DNA from 4 places in the Rhizobium bangladeshense genome. Region 2 is predicted to be linked to each of the others. Evidence: predicted binding sites of a transcription regulator. Region 2 holds the regulator's gene; each other region holds the start of a gene.
The links. The regulator PhoB, encoded in region 2, activates phosphate uptake and scavenging genes when phosphate is short. The targets are predictions, from matches to a motif close to TGTCATNNANCTGTCAT.
Positions count from the first base shown of each region.

Region 1: a site for PhoB is predicted at 3,525-3,541, ahead of J2J98_RS04615 (DUF47 domain-containing protein). Genes of this name have one in related genera too.
Region 3: a site for PhoB is predicted at 2,300-2,316, ahead of phnC (phosphonate ABC transporter ATP-binding protein). Genes of this name have one in related genera too.
Region 4: a site for PhoB is predicted at 2,474-2,490, ahead of J2J98_RS21205 (PhoX family protein). Genes of this name have one in related genera too.

Region 1 is NZ_CP071612.1:969,455-974,744, forward strand. It holds gene J2J98_RS04600 (D-alanyl-D-alanine carboxypeptidase family protein) at 62-1,345, shown strand; gene J2J98_RS04605 (nucleoside triphosphate pyrophosphohydrolase family protein) at 1,422-1,730, shown strand; gene J2J98_RS04610 (inorganic phosphate transporter) at 1,761-2,774, opposite strand; gene J2J98_RS04615 (DUF47 domain-containing protein) at 2,774-3,415, opposite strand; gene J2J98_RS04620 (GNAT family N-acetyltransferase) at 3,643-4,134, opposite strand; gene tldD (metalloprotease TldD) at 4,149-5,290, opposite strand, start outside.
Region 2 is NZ_CP071612.1:514,041-519,330, forward strand. It holds gene pstA (phosphate ABC transporter permease PstA) at 1-377, shown strand, start outside; gene pstB (phosphate ABC transporter ATP-binding protein PstB) at 393-1,208, shown strand; gene phoU (phosphate signaling complex protein PhoU) at 1,253-1,966, shown strand; gene phoB (phosphate regulon transcriptional regulator PhoB) at 2,126-2,809, shown strand; gene J2J98_RS02505 (GcrA family cell cycle regulator) at 3,455-3,988, opposite strand; gene J2J98_RS02510 (aspartate aminotransferase family protein) at 4,409-5,290, shown strand, end outside.
Region 3 is NZ_CP071612.1:172,077-177,366, reverse strand. It holds gene J2J98_RS00835 (alpha-D-ribose 1-methylphosphonate 5-phosphate C-P-lyase PhnJ) at 1-140, shown strand, start outside; gene phnK (phosphonate C-P lyase system protein PhnK) at 137-913, shown strand; gene phnL (phosphonate C-P lyase system protein PhnL) at 944-1,651, shown strand; gene J2J98_RS00820 (DapH/DapD/GlmU-related protein) at 1,648-2,265, shown strand; gene phnC (phosphonate ABC transporter ATP-binding protein) at 2,383-3,225, shown strand; gene phnD (phosphonate ABC transporter substrate-binding protein) at 3,295-4,206, shown strand; gene phnE (phosphonate ABC transporter, permease protein PhnE) at 4,275-5,255, shown strand; gene phnE (phosphonate ABC transporter, permease protein PhnE) at 5,255-5,290, shown strand, end outside.
Region 4 is NZ_CP071613.1:44,100-49,389, reverse strand. It holds gene J2J98_RS21205 (PhoX family protein) at 473-2,365, opposite strand; gene J2J98_RS21200 (arsenate reductase/protein-tyrosine-phosphatase family protein) at 2,678-3,181, opposite strand; gene J2J98_RS21195 (glutathionylspermidine synthase family protein) at 3,380-4,537, opposite strand; gene J2J98_RS21190 (DUF1190 domain-containing protein) at 4,539-5,132, opposite strand; gene J2J98_RS21185 (DUF350 domain-containing protein) at 5,144-5,290, opposite strand, start outside.

The sequences.
Region 1 (5,290 bases), 460 kb from region 2:
CTTCTGTTACATTACGACACATGGCCGGCCCATCGAGAGCCAGCGCATCAGGGGGAATTCCATGAGAAAGCTTTTGGCGGCTGTTTTGACCGTGACGCTCGCCGTTTCGGCGCCGCTGGCGGCTCTTGCCGGCAGCGCCTCGCTGATCCTCGATGCCCGCACCGGCAAGGTCCTGGCGTCCGAAAACGCCGACACGCTGAACCATCCGGCCTCGCTGACGAAGATGATGACGCTCTATCTCACCTTTGAGGCGCTGAAACGCGGCAAGATCGCCTGGGATACGCCGATCAAAATGTCGAAATACGCGGCCGCCCGGCCGCCGACCAAGCTCGGCGTCAAGGCGGGCGGCACCATCACGGTGCGCGAGGCGGTCTATGGCATGATCGTCAAATCCGCCAATGATGCCGCTGCCGCCATGGGCGAGAAGCTCGGCGGTTCGGAGAGCGGCTTTGCCCGGATGATGACCGCCAAAGCCCGCCAGCTCGGCATGAGCCGCACCGTCTTCGCCAATGCATCGGGCCTGCCGAACAGCAGTCAGGTGACGACGGCGCGTGACATGTCGACGCTCGCCGTGGCGCTGATGAGGAATTATCCCAATGAATACCGGCTGTTCTCGATGGCAAGCTTCAATTTCCGCGGCAAGACTGTGCGCGGCCACAACAATCTCATGTACCGCTACCAGGGCATGGACGGCATCAAGACGGGATATACCAACGCCTCCGGCTTCAACCTCGTCAGCGCCGTCAGGGACGGCAACCGCCGCGTCGTCGGTGTCGTGCTCGGCGGTCGCACCGCCCGCAGCCGCGACGCCAAGATGGAAGCGCTGCTCGACCGCTATCTCGGCCGTGCCTCGTCATCAGGCGGCGCCAGGCTGATGGCGAGCGTCGGCGCCAGGGAGCCGGTCGAAGTCGCTTCCGCCGCCGATGCTTCCGATGTTCCGGTGCCGCTGAACGCACCGCGACCGGACGAAGATCTCGCAGCGAAGAGCCTGGCTTATGCCGACGACGCCGTCGTGCCGCTGGAACGCCCGACCGCCATGGACGAGATCCTCGCCGCCGGCAAGACCGTCAAGACTCCGGCCGAGAAATCCGACGGAACCTGGCAGATCCAGATATCGGCCGCGCCGAGCGCCGATGCGGCGCGTGCGCTTCTCGCCCAGGCGCAGTCGGAGGCCGGAGCACCGCTCCTTGCCGCTTCGCCCCATACCGAAGCGGTCGGCCAGGGGGCGAACAGGATCTATCGCGCCCGCTTCGTCGGTTTCGCCAGCAGGGACGCCGCCGTCTCCGCGTGCGATGCGCTGAAGCAGCGTTCCTATGACTGCATGCTGCTGCCCGATCACGGCTGATCGCAGCAGCATCATATTCCACTCTGGACAAGCAGCGGGAATCAGCGTCTCCTCCCTAAACAAAAGGAGAACGTTCATGTTGCGCCGTCTTGCCGAACAGTTCGAAATCTCATCCTCTGTCCATGTCGCTGCCAACAACATCGAACGCGACGCCGACTGGTACCTGCTGAAGCTCCAGGAAGAAATGGGTGAGTTGACTCAGGCATGGAACCGCCTGACCGGCCGCGGCCGTGCGAAGGGCCGCTCTCCTGAAGACATGCAGCGGGATTTGGCCGATGAGACCGCCGATGTTCTCGGCCATCTTCTGCTGTTTGCCCGCCACAATGACCTAGACCTTGCCGCGGCGATCGAAAGGAAGTGGCGGTTTCAGCCGCAGAGCAGGTAAGAAGTCGGCCATCTCGCTGCAGGATCGGCGTTAGAAAATTTGGCTCAACAGCGTCACAAGCCAAAATGAAATCGCCGAAATCAACGCCGCAGCCGGAAGGGTGACAATCCACGCGACCACGATGTTGCCGGCGAGCCCCCATCGCACGGCGGATAGGCGTCTTGCGGCGCCGACGCCGATGATGGCCCCGGTAATGGTGTGGGTGGTGGAAACGGGGATGCCGAGCCATGTGGCGCCGAAGAGGGTCAAGGCGCCGCCCGTTTCGGCGCAGAAGCCTTGCATTGGGTTCAGCCTGGTGATCTTCGACCCCATCGTATGGACGATGCGCCACCCGCCGAACAAGGTGCCGAGCGCCATCGCAGCCTGGCACGAAATCACCACCCAGAACGGCACATGAAAGCTGCCGCCGAGATAGCCCTGCGAATAGAGAAGCACCGCAATGATGCCCATGGTCTTCTGGGCGTCATTGCCGCCATGGCCGAGCGAATAGAGCGACGCCGACACGAATTGCAGGAAGCGAAACGATCGGTCGACGGCGAAGGGCGTCTGCCGGACGAAGGTCCAGGTGACCGCCAGGACGAGGAACAGGGCTAAAAGGAAGCCGATCATCGGCGACATGACGATTGCGCCGGCGGTTTTCAGAAGACCGCTCCAGACAATCGAGCTCAACCCGGTTTTGGCAAGTCCCGCGCCGACCAGGCCGCCGACCAGCGCATGCGAGGAACTGGAGGGAATGCCGAAGATCCAGGTCACGACGTTCCAGACGATAGCGCCCATCAGGGCCGCGAAAATCACTTGCGGCGTGACGATCGCCGGATCGATGATACCGGTTCCAAGCGTCTCCGCCACATGGAGCCCGAAGAACAGGAAGGCAATGAAATTGAAAAAGGCCGCCCAGAAGACCGCATATTGCGGCCTCAGAACTCGTGTCGAGACGATTGTCGCGATCGAATTCGCCGCATCATGCAGGCCGTTGAGAAAATCGAAGAGCAGGGCGACGCCGATAAGGCCGATGAGGAGCGGGAAGGCGAGGGCGGCATCCATCAGACATTCTCGATCACGATGCCGCTGATCTCGTTGGCGACGTCCTCGAATCGGTCGACCACCTTTTCCAGCTCGCCATAGATCTCGCTGCCGATCAAATAGCCCATCGGATTATTCGAGCCATGCCGGCGAAACAGATCCTTGAGGCCATGCTCGTGCAGTTCGTCGGAGCGGCCCTCCACGCGGGTCACCTGCTCGACGATTGCCGAAAGACGCGGAGCATTGGCATTTATGCGATTGAGCAGCGGAATGGCCTCGGCAATGAGGTTGGCGGCCTCGACGACGATCTTGCCCATCTCGCGCATGCCCGGATCGAAGCTGGTCTGCTCGAAGAGGCGGATGGTCTTGACGGTCTTGTGCATCATGTCGATCGCATCATCCATGGATTGAATGAGATCCTTGATGTCTCCACGATCGAAAGGCGTGATGAAGCTTCGCCGGACGGCCTGCATGACTTCGCGCGTAATATCGTCGGCCTGGTCTTCCAACCGCACGATCTTCTCGCATTGATGCTCGATCTCGGTGCCCGACAACAGCCGGTCCAAGGCTTGCGCGGCTTCGACGATCGTTCTCGAATGCTGTTCGAAGAGTACAAAGAACCGGTCTTCGCGCGGCATCAACTTTCGAAACCAACCAAGCATGAGGACCTCGCGTTTCTTGGCCTGCGCTGTGGACAGCGAAAGCGGCCGCCGTCCGTCACGGCCCTCCTAAACCCTATCTCCTTGAAGAGATAGGGCCGGATTGAACTTTATGACAGATTTGTGACAACGTTGCCGCATGGCCTCAGCCGCCGTCACGCCGATGCGCGGTGCTGAATTGAGTGACAAGAGGATCAGGGTGTGCGCGGTTCAGACGCAGATACGGAAGCTCAGCCGACCCTGTACCGGTAGAACTTGCTGTCCACCGCCATCAGCGGGAAGGAGCGGGGCAGGGCGTTCTTGGCGATCTCGGTAAAGCCGTTCTTTTCGTAGAAGCGATGGGCGGCGACGAATTTGTCGGTCGTCCCGAGAAAGATGTCGGCGAGGCCGACCGCCCTGGCATGGGCGAACATCCGCTCGAGAAGCCGTGCCGCCACCCCATGCTCGCTGCCGCGGACTTCGGCGGCGACAAACATTTTGCGCAGCGCCGCCTGCCTGTTGCCGATATCCTTCAGCCCGAGCGTGCCGACGATGGCGCCGTCCTTGACGGCAACCCAGAACTGGCCTTTGCCGGACTGGTAGAAATCCGGAATGACCCTGAGATCCGGCTGCGCATCGGCTGATATGTCGATGCCGAACTCCTCGCGCTGGATCGGCAGGATCACCGAAAGCACGTCATCGGCGTCGCCATCGGCAAAGGGTCTGATTTCGATCTCCGCCATCAGTTCCTCCCGCCTCAGGTCTGCGTGCCGCCGACCGTCACCTGATCCATGCGCAGATGCGGCTGACCGACGCCGACCGGCACCCACTGGCCGGCCTTGCCGCAATTGCCGATGCCGGTGTCGAGCTTCATGTCGTTGCCGATCATCGACACCCGCTTCATCGCGTCCGGCCCGTTGCCGATCAGCATGGCGCCCTTGATGGGCGCGCCGATCTTGCCGTTCTCGATCAGATAGGCCTCGGTGCAGCCGAAAACGAACTTGCCCGAGGTGATGTCGACCTGGCCGCCGCCGAAGGAGACGGCATAGATGCCCTTCTTCACCGAGGCGATGATTTCATCAGGCGTCTTGTCGCCGCCGAGCATATAGGTGTTGGTCATGCGCGGCATCGGCACATGGGCATAGCCCTGACGGCGGCCGTTGCCCGTGGGCGCCATGCCCATCAGCCTGGCATTCTGCCGATCCTGCATATAGCCGACGAGCTTGCCGTTCTCGATCAGCACGTTATAGCCGGACGGCGTGCCCTCATCGTCGATGGTGATCGAGCCGCGGCGGTTGTCGATCGTGCCGTCGTCGACGACGGTAACGCCGGGCGCAGCGACGACCTGGCCGAGAAGGCCGGCAAAGGCCGACGTTTTCTTGCGGTTGAAATCGCCCTCCAGCCCGTGACCAACCGCCTCGTGCAGCATCACGCCCGGCCAGCCGGAACCAAGAACGACATCCATCGTGCCCGCCGGCGCGTCGATCGCCTCCAGGTTGACGAGCGCCTGGCGCAGCGCTTCGTCGGCGCCGTACTGCCAGCTGCCCTCGGCAATGAAATCGCCGAAGCCAATGCGCCCGCCGCTGCCGTAGGACCCGCTCTCCTGCCGCTCGCCTTCGCCGACCACGACGGAGATGTTGATACGCGTCATCGGCCGGATGTCGCGCACGCGATGGCCGTCGGCGCGCAGGATGTCGACGACCTGCCAGCTCGCTGCGACCGAGGCCGTCACCTGCCGAACCTTGTCGTTCTTGCCCCTGAGATAGGCGTCTATGTCCTGCAGGACCTTGACCTTCTCCTCGAAGCTCGGCTGGCCGATCGGGTTCTGGTCGCCGTAGAATTTCTTGTTGGTGCCCTGGGGAGCGGCGGCATAGGTGCCGGAATAGCCGCGCGTCACCG
Region 2 (5,290 bases):
CACTGCGCGCCGTGCCGCCCTCGATCCGCGCTGCAGCCCTGGGCCTCGGCGCTTCGAAGATGCAGATGGTGTTCCACCATGTCCTGCCGCTTGCCATGCCCGGCATCCTCACCGGCACGATCATCGGTCTGGCGCACGCGCTCGGTGAAACCGCGCCGCTGCTGTTGATCGGCATGGTCGCTTTCGTCGCCAATGCACCGACCACGCCGCTCGATCCCTCGACGGCGCTGCCCGTGCAGGTCTATATGTGGGCGAACGAGGCGGAACGCGCCTTCGTGGAGCGTACTTCGGGTGCCATCATCGTCCTGCTCCTGTTCCTGGTTGCCATGAACATGGGTGCCATTCTCTTGCGTCGTCGCTTCGAGCGCCGCTGGTAAACGGAGTTAAACATCATGAACATGTTGACGGAAGCTGCAGTTGAAAAGGCGCTGGATCAGAAGATGAGCAACGTCCCGTATAAGATGATCGGACAGGATGTCTCCGTATACTACGGCGAGAAGCGCGCGCTTTTCGATGTCAACCTGAACATCCGCGAAAACACCGTAACCGCCCTGATCGGTCCTTCCGGCTGCGGCAAGTCGACCTTCCTGCGAAGCCTCAACCGCATGAACGACACGATCGAGGGTTGCCGCGTCACCGGCAAGATCACGCTGGACGGCGACGACGTCTATGATCCGGATATCGACGTCGTCGAACTTCGCGCCCGCGTCGGCATGGTTTTCCAGAAGCCGAACCCGTTCCCGAAGTCGATCTACGAAAACGTCTCCTACGGCCCGCGCATCCATGGTCTCGCAAAGTCGAAGGCCGATCTCGACCAGATCGTCGAGACCAGCCTGCAGCGCGCCGGCCTCTGGAACGAGGTCAAGGACCGCGTGCACGAGTCCGGCACCGGCCTCTCGGGCGGCCAGCAGCAGCGCTTGTGCATCGCCCGCGCCGTTGCCGTCAGCCCGGAAGTCATCCTGATGGATGAGCCCTGCTCGGCGCTTGACCCGATCGCCACCGCCAAGGTCGAGGAACTGATCCACGAGCTGCGCGAGAATTACACGATCGTCATCGTCACCCACTCCATGCAGCAGGCCGCGCGCGTTTCGCAGCGCACCGCCATGTTCCACCTCGGCAACCTCGTCGAGGAGAACGACACCGACAAGATGTTCACCAATCCGGACGATCCACGTACCCAGGACTACATCATGGGTCGCTTCGGCTGATTGCGGCGATCCGAAGCCTTCCCGTTATTCGAGGACAAAGCCCAATGGCATCGACACATATTTATTCTGCCTATGATGATGATCTGAAGTTCCTGTCCAGGCGGATTTCCGAAATGGGCGGCCTGGCCGAACAGATGGTCGCGGAATCCGTCCGGGCGCTGGTCAACGGCGACACGGCGCTGGCGCAGAAGGTCATCTCCGACGATGTGATCCTTGATCACACCGAGCGCGAAATCGGCGACAAGGCGATCGTCACCATCGCCCGCCGCCAGCCGATGGCCGCAGACCTGCGCGAAATCATGGGTTCGATCCGCATCGCCGCCGATCTCGAACGCGTCGGCGACCTCGGCAAGAACACAGCCAAGCGCGTCATCGCCGTGCAGAGCACCGGCGTTCCCCGCAAGCTCGCCCGCGGTCTCGAGCACCTGTCCGAGCTGGCGCTGGTCCAGCTCAAGGAAGTGCTCGACGTCTATACGACGCGCGCCGCCGACAAGGCGACCGCCATCCGCGAACGCGATAACGAGATCGACGCGATGTACACGTCGCTGTTCCGCGAGCTGCTGACCTACATGATGGAAGATCCGCGCAACATCACGAGCTGCACGCATCTGCTCTTCTGCGCCAAGAACATCGAGCGCATCGGCGACCACGCCACCAACATCGCCGAGACTATCTACTACATGGCAACGGGCGCCCAGCCGGAAGGCGATCGCCCCAAGGATGACAGCGCCAACACTGTCGGCGCCGCGACGGAATAATCGTCACGAACCAGCGGACCGGGCCAGCCGCCCGGACCAACCACTTGCGTGCGCGCCCGTTCGGGGCGCGCAAAGAGGTCGCAGCCAATTTCTGAAGATGCGCAGGACGCCTGCTTAATCGCCCCGGTTTAAGGCTTTTGCGCGAGGAGACGGACACGCATGATCCCGAGAGTCGCAGTTGTTGAAGACGAGGAAGCCCTGAGCGTACTTCTTCGCTATAACCTGGAAGCGGAAGGCTTCGAGGTCGATACCATCCTGCGCGGCGACGAGGCCGAAATCAGGCTTCAGGAGCGCACGCCCGACCTTCTGATCCTCGACTGGATGCTGCCCGGCGTCTCCGGCATCGAACTCTGCCGGCGCCTGCGCATGCGGCCGGAAACCGAGCGGCTGCCGATCATCATGCTGACGGCGCGCGGCGAGGAGAGCGAGCGCGTGCGCGGGCTGTCCACCGGCGCCGACGATTACGTCGTGAAGCCGTTCTCGACCCCCGAACTCGTCGCCCGCGTCAAGGCGATGCTGCGCCGTGCCCGCCCTGAAGTGCTGTCGTCGGTGCTGAAATGCGGCGATATCGAGCTCGATCGCGAAACCCATCGCGTCCACCGCAAGAGCCGCGAGGTCCGCCTCGGACCGACCGAATTCCGCCTGCTGGAATTCCTGATGTCGTCGCCAGGCCGGGTCTTTTCCCGCTCGCAGCTGCTCGACGGCGTCTGGGGCCACGACATCTATGTCGACGAACGCACCGTCGACGTCCATGTCGGCCGCCTGCGCAAGGCGCTGAATTTCTCCAACATGCAGGACGTCATCCGCACCGTCCGCGGCGCCGGTTACTCGATGGAGGCCTGAGGTTGAGGAGAGTGCATGTGGCCGGCGCTCCCGCCCGTGCAGCGGTTCCCAGGCCCTTCATCGCACCGGCGCTGGGTATGAGCCAGCACGGCCTCACCTCGGTCATCCAGGCACCACCTCTCCTCCGTCATCCCAGGGCTTGACCCTGGGATCCATGCGGCTGGCGCTGCGGGAGGAACGATGGCATTCAGCTGCAGGGAAGTTATCGAAGCCGAGTGCCTGTTGTGGATCCCAGGGTCAAGCCCTGAGATGACGGAGTGTGGGTTGGCGTTCTAGCCTAACGCCCGCTGATGCAGCTTGTGAAGCGGCGCTTTTGCCGCAAATTCATCGCGCCTGCGAGGGCTGTGCGTCTCGGCGCCACCTCTCCATCGCGCCTGCAGAGCCAACCTGTCCAGGCACCATCTCCCCTCCGTCATCCCAGGGCTTGACCCTGGGATCCATGCGGCTGGCACTGTGAGAAGCGCGATAGCATCGAACTGCAGGGAAACAATTGAAGTGGTGTGCTTGGTTGCGGATCCCAGGGTCAAGCCCTGGGATGACGGAAAGTGTGGTCGGCTTTGCTGCCAAACACAAAGGTCGCTTCCCCACTCCGATCATAAAAAACGGGCCACTCGGCCCGTTTTTTTGTCCGTGGATGCAGCCCGCTCAACTTGCCCGTGCAGCCGCCCGGCGCCGTTCGTTGACCGGCTGGTAGGCAAGCTTCTGATGATAGCCGCAATAGGGTGAGTTGTCCGGGGACTCGCAGCCGCAGAAATGGAAGTCTTCCTTCAGCGGATCGCCGACCGGCCACTTGCAGGTGCGTTCAGTCAGCTCCGTCAGGCCAAGGCGGCGGGAAATCGGCACGACTACGTTGCCGGCCGGCACATATTCCATCTCCTCGACCGCATCGACCTCGATCTCTTCCTTCAGCATCGTTGCGCCCTGCTGGCGGGTAACGGTGCGGGTGGTGATCCGGGAGGCGTAGTTCGGCGCACGCGGCGCTGAAGTCTGGCGCTTCGGCGTGCGCGCCGCTGTGGCTGTGCCGCCGGCCTTGGCACGGCCGGGAAGGCTCAGCCGGTGCACCTTGCCGATGACGGCATTTCGGCTGACCCCGCCAAGCTGCGCCGCGATCTGGCTGGCACTCAGTCCTTCCGACCAAAGCTTCTTGAGTTTCTCGACCCGCTCGTCTGTCCAGTTCATGCCCTGTCTCCACCTTTTGCGTTGGTGATGGCAGAATCCCTCACCGTTGTCCCGGAAGCCTCCGAAACAAGAAACGCCTGATCAATTTTGGTGACTAGTTCCGCCGCATGCAGTCTAGTAATTGAACTTTAACCTAGTGTGAGGCTGACTCCGTGACAAGAGTCGCGGGAATCCGGATGAATCGAATTTCAAGTTTTCCCCAACTTGCTGCCTCCGCGTGTCATTTCTGCAATAATGCCTGTTGAAGGCCGGAAACGCCCCTGTACTAGCTTGCTGCATGCGCTAAGGCCGCAGTTTTGTTGACATTGCAGCGCGAAAAGGAAATAGTACCGCTTGCCGCCGAAAGGCGGCATTTTTAATTTGTCGGGCTTGGTGTCTTTAGCCGGAGTCCGGGCATGACAACATTGGGAGACCCGCGCCATGGCTGAAGCCGCGCCGCTTTATGACACCTATTCTCGCGCCCCGCTGCGGTTCGAGCGAGGCGAGGGCGTATGGCTGATCACCGAAGGCGGCGAGCGTTATCTCGATTTCGGCGCCGGCGTCGCCGTGACATCGGTCGGCCACAGCAATCCGCACGTTGTCGCAGCGCTGAAGGAGCAGGCCGATAAGGTCTGGCACCTCTCCAATATCTATGAGATCCCCGGCCAGGAGCGCCTCGCCAAGCGCCTGACCGACGCAACCTTTGCCGACAAGGTGTTCTTCACCAATTCGGGCGCGGAGGCGCTCGAATGCGCCGTCAAGACGGCGCGCCGCTATCAGTTCTCCAAGGGCCACCCCGAGCGCTTCCATATCATCACCTTCGAAGGCGCCTTCCACGGCCGCACGCTCGCGACGATCGCCGCCGGCGGCCAGGAGAAATATCTCGAAGGCTTCGGCCCTAAGGCGCCGGGTTTCGATCAGGTGCCCTTTGGCGACATCGATGCCGTCCGCGCCGCCGTTACCGATGCGACGGCAGCAATCCTGATCGAACCGGTGCAGGGCGAGGGCGGTGTGCGTCCTGCAACCAACGAGTTCATGAAGGCGCTTCGCCAGATCTGCGACGAAAAGGGCCTGCTGTTGATCCTCGACGAGGTGCAGACGGGCGTCGGCCGCACCGGCAAGCTCTTCGCCCATGAATGGTCCGGCATCACACCCGACATCATGGCCGTTGCCAAGGGCATCGGCGGCGGTTTCCCGCTCGGAGCCTGCCTTGCCACCGCGGAGGCCGCTTCCGGAATGAAGGCCGGCACGCATGGTTCGACCTATGGCGGCAATCCGCTTGCCATGGCCGTTGGCAGCGCCGTGCTCGATATCATTCTCGCG
Region 3 (5,290 bases), 340 kb from region 2:
CAGAAGATGTCTACCTCGACGAGGTCATCCTCGACGACAAGGGCGGCCGCATGTTCGTCTGCTCCGATACCGACCATTGCGAAGATCGCCGGGCGCAGGGGCATGCCGGCGAAATGCTGGCCCGGGAGGCTGCGGAATGACCGACACGGCGCTTCTCAAAGTCAACGACCTCTCAAAATTCTACGGCAATCGCATCGGCTGCCGGAACGTCTCCTTCGAGCTCTGGCCCGGCGAGGTGCTCGCCATCGTCGGCGAATCGGGTTCCGGCAAGACAACGCTGCTCAACTGCATCTCCACCAGGCTGATGCCGACCACCGGCAGCGTAGAGTACCACATGCGCGACGGCAGCTACCGCGACCTCTACCATATGAATGAGGCCGAGCGCCGCTTCCTGATGCGCACCGACTGGGGGTTCGTACACCAGAACCCCGCCGACGGGCTGCGCATGACCGTCTCGGCCGGCGCCAATGTCGGTGAACGGCTGATGGCGATCGGCGACCGGCACTACGGCAAGATCCGCTCGGCCGCCATCGACTGGCTCGAACGTGTCGAGATCGACGCAGAGCGCATCGACGACCAGCCGCGCGCCTTTTCCGGCGGCATGCGCCAGCGCCTGCAAATTGCCCGCAATCTCGTCACCGGGCCGCGCCTCGTCTTCATGGACGAACCCACCGGCGGTCTCGACGTTTCGGTGCAGGCGCGCCTGCTCGATCTGGTGCGCGGCCTCGTCAACGATCTTGGCCTCTCGGCCATCATCGTCACCCACGATCTCGCCGTCGCCCGGCTTCTCTCGCACCGGATGATGGTGATGAAGGATGGCTGCGTCATCGAACACGGTCTGACAGATCGTGTGCTCGACGATCCGCGGGAGCCTTACACCCAGCTGCTCGTCTCCTCGATCCTGCAGGTCTGAGCCATCGTTAGAAACCAGGAAAGAAGAATCATGGCCACGCCCCTCGTCGTTTCCGAAGTCTCGAAAAGCTTCACCATGCACCTGCGCGACGGCATCAGGCTGCCCGTCGTCTCCGACGTCGCCTTCTCTGTGTCGTCAGGCGAATGCGTCGTGCTCGGCGGCCCCTCTGGCATCGGCAAGAGCTCGCTGCTCAAGATGATCTACGGCAATTATGCCGTCGATACCGGGCAGATCCTCGTCCACCACGACGGGCGCATCGTCGATCTTGCCTCGGCCGACCCGCGCACCGTGCTCAACGTGCGGCGCCATACGCTCGGCTATGTCAGCCAATTCCTGCGCACCGTCCCGCGTGTCGCGGCCATAGACGTAGTGGCCGAGCCGCTTGTCGCACGCGGCGAACAGGCCGTGGCGGCGCGGGAAAAGGCCGGTGCCCTGCTCGCCAAACTCAACCTGCCCGAAACGCTCTGGCAGCTTCCGCCCGCCACCTTTTCGGGCGGAGAACAACAACGGGTCAACATCGCGCGCGGCTTCATCACCGACCATACGATCCTGCTTCTCGACGAACCCACAGCGTCGCTCGATGCACGAAATCGGGCCGTCGTCGTCAGCATGATTGCCGAAAAGAAGCGGGCGGGCGTTGCTCTCCTCGGCATCTTCCACGACGAGGAAGTGCGCGAAGCCGTCGCCGAGCGCATCCTCGATGTCCAGCAGTTCTCTCCACGAAAGATCGCTGCATGAACCGGAAGCTGGGCCTTGAGCCCTATATCGACGAGACTGCATCCGTCAGCGATTCCACCCTCGGGCGCTATACCGAAATCTCGGAACGCTGCCGCATCAGCGAGGTAACCTTCGGCGACTATTCCTACATCATGCAGGACGGCTCCATCTGGTGCGCGACGATCGGCAAATTCGTCAATATTGCCGCCGCCGTTCGCATCAACGCCACCAACCATCCGACCTGGCGCGCGACGCTGCACCATTTCACCTATCGCGCCGCAGATTACTGGCCGGACGGCGACATGGAGGAGGATTTCTTCGCCTGGCGGCGCTTGAATCGCGTGACGATCGGCAATGACGTCTGGATCGGCCATGGGGCGACGATCCTGCCGGGCGTCAGCGTCGGCAACGGCGCGGTGATAGGCGCCGGTGCCGTCGTATCGAAAGACGTCGCGTCCTACACGATCGTCGGCGGCGTCCCGGCCCGGCTGATCCGCGATCGGTTTTCTGAGGCGCTCGGAGAACGCATGGACGAACTCGCCTGGTGGGATTGGGAACATGACCGGCTGCGCCTGGCACTCCAGGATTTTCGCAACCTGAGCGCGGAAGATTTCCTCTCCCGCTACGGCGGCTAAACCTCCGATACCAGCGCCAGGAATTGTGACAAGACTTACACAAATATGACATCTGAGGGTCATCAAGCGGGACTAATGCGATCCTGATAAAGGCCCGGGATGCAGGGGAAGAGCATGATGTTCACGCTGAAGGATGTCACACGTCGATTCGGAAACAAACTCGCCGTCGACGCCGTCACACTCGAGATTTCTCAGGGTCAGATGGTTGGCATCATCGGCCGCTCCGGCGCCGGCAAGTCGACGCTCCTGCGCATTATCAACCGGCTCCAGGAGCCGAGCTCCGGCTCGATTCACTTTGCCGGCGTCGAAGTCTCCGGACTTCGTGGCCGGGCGCTGCGCAACTGGCAGCGCGACTGTGCGATGATCTTCCAGCAGTTCAACCTGGTGCCGCGCCTTGATGTTCTCACAAATGTCATGCTCGGCCGGCTCAATCACCGCTCGACGCTTCTGAGCCTGCTCAGCGTCTTCACACGCGAGGAGCGTATTCACGCCATCGCCGCGCTCGAACGCCTCGGCATTGAGCAGACGGCGCTGCAGCCGGCCGGCACGCTTTCCGGCGGACAACAGCAGCGCGTGGCGATTGCCCGCGCGCTCATGCAGAACCCGAAGATGGTTCTCGCCGACGAGCCGATCGCCTCGCTCGACCCGCTGAACGCCAAGATCGTCATGGATGCGCTGCGCGATATCAACGAGCGCGAGGGCATCATCGTAATCACCAATCTGCACACGCTCGACACCGCCCGCAACTACTGTGAGCGCATCATCGGCATGGCCGGTGGCCGCGTCGTCTTCGACGGAAAGCCCTCGGAGTTGACCGCGGAGGCTGTCAAGGAAATCTACGGGACGGATAAGGACGGCGCCGGCATCGACGAAACGGTGACCTCGACCAGCATTGAATCCACTCGTCGCCCCGAAATCGCATCATCCGGCATGACGGCCAAAGCCGCCGCCATGCATTGAACCGTTTCCGGCCGACGGGACAACGGCCGGAGAACCAACTGACAAGCCACGTCACAAAAGGAGACTTCCATGTCTGCATTCCGCAATATCCTGATGGCTACCATCGCCGTAGCCGCCCTCGCCGGCAATGCCGCCGCACAGGACGTCAAGGTGCTCCGCATCGGACTCGATGGCGGTGAAAACGAAGCCGACCAGGTTCGCCGCACCGAGTGCGTCAAGCCGGGCCTGACCGCTGCCACCGGTGTTTCCGAAGTCCAGCTCTTCCCATCGCCGAACTACAACGGCGTCATCCAGGGCCTGCTCGGTGGCACGATCGACCTCGCCGTCATGGGCGCTGCCTCCTACGCCGCGGTTTATATCAAAGATCCGAACGCCGTTACCCCGGTTCTGACCACGAAGCAGGCCGACGGTTCGACCGGCTACTATTCGATCATGGTTGCCCGCAAGGATTCCGGCATCAAGACGCTCGCCGACGCCAAGGGCAAGAAGCTCGGCTTCGCCGATCCCGACTCCACCTCCGGTTACCTCGTTCCTAACGTTGCCCTTCCGAAAGACACCGGCGCTCCCGTCAAGCAGTATTTCTCTGAAACCGGCTTCGGCGGCGGCCATGAGAACCTCGTTCTCGGCGTTCTCGACAAGAAGTTCGACGTCGGCACCACCTTCGGTTCCGGTCAGGGCGAGTGGGCGCAGGGCTACACCTCCGGCAACCTGCACCAGATGGTCGCCAAGGGCCTGCTCGACATGGACGATATCGTCGAGGTCTGGAAGTCGCCGCTCATCCCGAACGGTCCGCTGATGGTTTCCCAGAAGCTGCCGGCCGATCTCCAGAAGAAGGTTACCGCCTACTTCGCCGAGCTGCCGAAGACCGACAAGAGCTGCTTCGAATCGTTCACCGGCGGCGGCTACGTTGACTGGGCGCCGGTGGACCAGAGCTTCTACCAGACAATCATCGACGCCCGTAAGGCCGTGATCGGCGGCTGATCCTGAGTCTGAACAGTCTTGCGGCGGCATCATGATGGTGCCGCCGTTTTCCAAAAAGGAAGCCAGATATGGCGCACTCGGCCGGCGCGAACTCTCTGAACGGATTGCAGGAGAGCTCCCGCACCATCCTCGATAATTATCAGAGCCAAGTTCGAACGCGGCGGATCTACACCATCGTTTCAATCGTGGTCTTCGTCATCATCCTCGGCGCCTCGCTCGACTTCGCCAACAGCGCGAATTCGGGCAAGTTTTTCGAACGCCTTCCCTATTTCTTCGATTTCATGAAGAGTTTTGTGCCGGACAGCCCGCTGGAGATCTTCCGCGCCATGTTCGACCTGCCGTCGCCCTTTTCCGACGGTTCGATAAAATACGACTATACAAGCGACCGCGTCTGGATCACCGACAGTTTCTACATTCCGAATTTCTTCTACCAGCTCGCGATCACGCTCAACATCGCCATCGTCTCCACCATTCTTGGCGCAAGCGGCGCGTTCATGCTCTGCTTTTTCGCTTCCACCAACCTCGTCGGTGCAGGCGTAACCCGATGGATCGTGCGGCGCATCATGGAAATCATGCGCGCTTTTCCGGAAATCGTCATCGCCGGCTTGCTCGCGGCGATCCTGTCGATCGGGCCTATCTCGGCGATCATCGCGGTCTGGGTCCACACCGTCGGCGCGCTTGGAAAGCTGTTCTTCGAAGTCGTCGAGAACGCCGACATGAAGCCGGATGAGGGCCTGCGCGCAGTCGGCGCAGGATGGATCGAGCGTGTGCGTTTCGCCATCCTGCCGCAGGTGCTGCCGAACTTCGTCTCCTATACGCTGCTGCGCACCGAGATCAACGTGCGTGCCTCAACCATTATCGGCGCTGTTGGCGGCGGCGGCATAGGCGAGGTCTTCAGCCTGTCGATTGGTCGCGACCATGCCGCCAAGACTTACGCGATCATCATCCTGCTGCTGATCACCGTCATCTGCGTCGACCAGTTCTCCGCCTGGCTGCGCCGCCGCCTGATCGGCAAGCAGTCCTTCGAATTCGGCAGGGGAGCAGCGTGATGTCCTCTGTCTTGACCCTCGACACCGCCGAGCGC
Region 4 (5,290 bases), on a different replicon from region 2:
TTGAGGACGTCGAAAGAAAATCGGAGACTAAGTTCCATAAATAGTATTATGCCACTTTTTAAAGTAGGGGGCGGATTCCATTTTCAAATGCAGCTAGGAGAATAACCGCCATAGTTACAGGAGGATGGAATGGCCCGCTCTTTCGTGCAGTTGAGTTTGGACGAACGCGCAGATGCATGCGAGGAAGATCAGTCAGGCAGAGATCGCACGCACCCTCAGCCGTGACCGCTCGACGTTCTGCCGTGAGCGTCGTCGAAACTACTGGCATGATCGCGAAGTTCCTCTCGTCCAAGGTACTGGCATGTGACGGCTCGGCGCCGTCTGCAAGGATGCAGACGCGCCTTCAGGAACCATGGACCATTTGCGCGAGGACATCGAGAAGTCGACGAACCGCGATCAAAGGCGATGTTCGAGACCTGCGAGGGGGCGCTGAAACCAGCGCCTCCCAATCTGTCGTTGTGACGCTCAGTGGCTATCCGACAAGCGCATTGTCGGCGCGCTTGATCGCAAGGATGGTCGAGCGCGGCAATTTGCCTTCGCCGTCTGGAAAGGGCGCATCGGGGTGCTGAATGCCGACGAACATCGTCCGCTTATCCGCCGACCAGGTCATGCCGGTGACTTCCGAGCCTTTCGGGCCGGTCAGGAAACGTTCGATGCGGCCGGTCGCCGGGTCGCCGGCAAGCATCTGGTTGTTGCCCTGGCCGAGGAAGTCGCCTTCGTTGGTGTCTTCGCCGTCCGTCTGGATCCACAAGAGACCGGTCGAGTCGAACATCATGCCATCAGGCGAGTTGAACATGTTGCCGGAGTTGATGTTGGACGAGCCGGCATAGGCATCCTTGTGAACGTCGGGATTGCCGGCCATGACGAACAGATCCCACTTGAACTTGCCGCTGGCATGGTCCTCATTTTCCGGATACCAGCGCACGATCTGGCCGTAGGCGTTTTTCTCGCGGGGATTGGCACCGCCGACCGGCATTTCGTCGCCGCCGGCATTATTCTTCACGCCACGATTGGTGTTGTTCGTCAGCGCGCAATAGGCCTCGATGGCGACCGGGTTGATGGCGACCCACTCCGGACGGTCCATGGTCGTGGCACCGACCTTCGAGGCGGCCTGGCGGGTGAAGACGTGGATCTCGTCCATCTTCATGCCGGTCGTTTCCGGCGTCAGCGCCAGCCACTCACCATTGCCGTCATCAACAAACTTGGCGACGTAGAGCGTGCCTTCGTCGAGCAGTTTGGAGGTGTCGACGCCCGGCACGTAGATGCCGTTCGAAACGTATTTGTAGAGGAACTCGCCACGTTCGTCGTCACCCATGTAGACGACCACGCGACCATTGCGGGCAATCACGACAGCGGCGTTCTCGTGCTTGATGCGGCCGAGCGCGGTGCGCTTGATCGGGGTGGACGTGGCATTGGACGGATCTATTTCCACGACATAACCGGCGCGCCGGGGTTCGTTCGGGTTTTTCGACACGTCAAAACGGGGATCGAAGACCTCATAGCCATACCGGGTTTCGGCTGCGATGCCGTAGCGCTTGAAGTCGTCGGGCATGGCAAAGTTCGGATCGGACGAGCCAAAATATCCGTTGAAGTTTTCCTCGCAGGTGAGATAGGTGCCCCACGGCGTCTTGCCGGCGCCGCAGTTGTTGAAGGTCCCAAGACAGTCGGTGCCGTTCGGATCGGCTTCGGTCTTGATAAGATCGGAACCGGCGGCCGGACCGGAGATCTTCATCGGGGTCAGATGGGTGATGCGGCGATTGAACGGGCTGTCGACCACGATTTCCCAGCCCTTTTCGCCTTCGGCGACTTCCATGACGGTGACACCCTGCAGGTTCTGTAGGATCTTCACATCGTCGGCGCTCTTCGGCATGCCCTTTTCATTGTGCGGAAGATTGATTTCGTTGTTTACATATTCATGGTTGACGGCGATGACCTGACGGTCGCCGATCACGAACAGTTCCATGCCGTCGGTGTTCTCGCCGAAGACCTTGTCGGAGTTTTCGACGCTTACGCCGTTGGCAGGATCGAGATCCGGGATATTGGAAAACAGCGGCTGGCCCCACTTCGCGAGCGGCTTCCAGGCATAACCTTCCGGGACATGCACGGTGTTGTCGGTGAAGACAGGGATCGGCTTGAACGCGAAGCGCGAATCGGTGTCCTGCGCCTGCGCCGAGGTGGAGGACATCAGATTGCCGAGCGTCCCCATTGCGGCGGCAGCTGAACCGACGGCTAGGATGCCACCGAGGAAACCGCGGCGTGAAACAGCCGATTCGACGACGCGGTCGAAATCGGTTTCGGCCGGCGGTGGGTTTTGCAGTTCGTCCCATTCGTCCCAGGACAATTTGCTGGTGTCGATATTAGCCATGGTGCTTCTCCTTTGTTGTTTCTTGGAACAATTCCGACAGCGGCTTTATCTTTGTAAGATCACAACCGGATGATGAACGAGTGACCGTCGGCATGAGGTGGGTGAAGCTGTCTCTGGAGCGTCATTCTCTGCAAAAGGCCAACTCCAACCAACTTTCCGCCTCCGAAATGCAAGCCGGAAGATGATCACGGTGGACGGGGATCTGCTTGCCCATTGTCAGGAAACGGCGCTCGATGCAGCCACACGAACCACCCTGTAGCTGGCCAGGTTGCCTGTTCTCTGAACGTCGCTAACTATTCCAGCGTCAGAGCCCTAAGCCTTCTCCGCGTCACCAATGTCCTTGATGTGGTGCTGCAGGCTCATCCGATCCAACGAAGCAAATGGCAGGTTGATAAAGATGTTCAGGCGCCTCTCCAACCCGGTCAGGACCTGCATAAAGGCCTGCTTGCGTTGCCAAGCCTCGTCTTCGACAAGGATCGGGTCAGGACAGCGCCAATGCCCGGTGATCGGCAGGCCCGGCCATTCCGGAAGCGCTTCGCCGGCGGCGGTATCACTGAGGGTGAAGACAAAATCCAGGTCGGTCGCCCCAGCATCCGCAAAATCCCGGAAATGCCGAGGCTTGATGTCTTCAATCGGGTAGTCTTCGTTCCGAAGCAGCTGCAGGACGGTGGGCTCGATCACCGGCGCCGGATCGACAGCAGCGCTGAAGGCTTTGAATCGTCCCTTGCCGATCTTGTTCAGGATTGCTTCAGCCATCACGCTACGTGCGGAATTGCGCCGTGATAGAAAGAGCACGCGATAGATTCCGTCCTGCATCAATCCCCCTCGGATAGCGATATCGGAAATCGATAGAGCTATGCCAAGGTTCGGTGACAGTTTTATGAAGCGGAACGACTGTGGCCTCCCCGACGACAAGGGCAGGCAAAGCAGTCCAAAATCCTGCCGGTGTCCGACGCTCAAAAACGGCCTCGCGTTTGAGACCATGGGAGACGGACGACTGCTTCGCCGATCCATTTACCCGACTATGACGTGCGGCACGAAACGCGATAGATTTGCGGTTATACGCGAGCGGTCCTCGCGGACGGCAAGGCCGCAGGCACGGTCGCCGGCGATCCAGCTGCCAAGCACGGCAAAACCGCTGTCGCTTTCGAAAAGCGGTGCATAGGCCTGAACGATGAACCCTTCGTCGCCATAATCGCCGGGCGCGGAAATCAGCTCCCTCCCCTCTCGAAATATCGTCACGTTCTCGCCTTCTCTCGACAAGAGTGGTTTGCGCACGTAGTCGGTCAGGGTCGAAGCGGCCGGGTCATCGTGGAAATAACTCGGCAGCAGGTTCGGGTGATTAGGGTGGCGCCGCCAGAGCAGCGGCAGAAGCCCTTTGTTGGAGAGCACGGACTTCCAGGCGGGCTCAACGAAAACATCGCCGGAGCGCGCCAGTTCGCGAGCGAAGGGCTCGCGCAGCATGAATTCCCATGGGTACAGCTTGAAGCAACGGTCGATCACCCGATCCTTGAGGTCGGTGTAGCGACCCTGCGCATCGATGCCGATCTCCCGAATGTCCAGAAGCTCGACGCGATGGCCCGCCTGCACCGCACAATCCATGAGGTAGACCGTCGTGCCTCGATCCTCCTCATTGTCGGTTATCGCGGCGAAGTGGAAGATTGACTCCTTGGGAAATTGGTCGAACGCCTCGACAAGGCTTTCCTGCAGGAAATTATACTGGTCCGAATCTTTGGGCAGAACACCCAAAGCAACCTGATCGGTCAGCCAGTTGAACTGGAAATAGGCCGTCTCGAATACCGAGGTGGGGGTATCGGCGTTGTATTCGAGCAACTTGGCCGGGCCGTTGCCGTCATAAGCAAGATCAAAACGGCCATAGAGGTGCCGGTCGCGGCGCTGCCAAGATCGCTGCACCACATCCCGCAGATCCTCCGGAATGGCCAGCCTGTCGAGCGACTCTTCGCTGCTGACGATCTCGCCGACCAGATCCATGCACATATCATGCAGTTCCTGGCTCGGCTCCTCGATCTGCATCTCGATCTCATCGAGCGTGAACGTATAAGCGGCATCATCGAGCCAATAGGGCTCGCCATACATGACGTGAAATCCGAAGCCGACGGCCCGCGCCTTGTCACGCCAGTCAGGACGCGCCGGAAGGGTGATGCGATTCATGTCAGCCGCCGAAACTGAAGGACGAACGGCCGCCGAAGCCTTGCCGGGCAACGGTGCGGGTATTGACGTTGACCGGCTTGACACTCTGGCGCGAGGGCACCGTCACGCTGTCGCTGCCCGAACGAACGGTGGTTGTGACCGTCTGCCCCGAGCGGTTGCGATAGATAGGCGTCGAGCCGTAATAGGAACCACTCGCCTCCTGGCGCCGGCGATAGTCGTAATAGTCGCTGATATTGTTGAGTGCCGAAGACAGCACGTAGCCTGCCAGGAACGGCACGAAGAAGTTGCCGCCTCCGCCGCCATTGTTGGTGACAGTGTTGGCCGGCTGTTCGGTGCACTGGCCCTTGCCGTATTCGGCCTCGCAGGCGGCCATGCCATTGAAACGCGGCGCTGCGGCGAGATGGGCGCGCATGGCATCCTGATAGCCGGTCTGGCAGACCTGCCGATCCATGCCAGCGGCCACGCATTGGTCGACGGAAGTGAACATTATATCCGAAGGAGCCTCCTCGCCGCAGCCGGACAGCGCCAGGGTTGAGGCAGCGATGGTGCCAAGGGCCAGGAAAGGTCGCCTGTGCCCGCTCATGCGTCTGCGCATCTTTCCCTCCCTCAATAGGTCATGCAGGCGGCGTTGAGAATACCGACGACGAGCGCGATTCCGCCGCCCCATATACCGGCAGCGATGTCGTCGGCAGTGATCTTGTCATGCAGATCTTTCATGGTGAAGTTTGCTATGTAGAAAGCGAGGATCTGCGC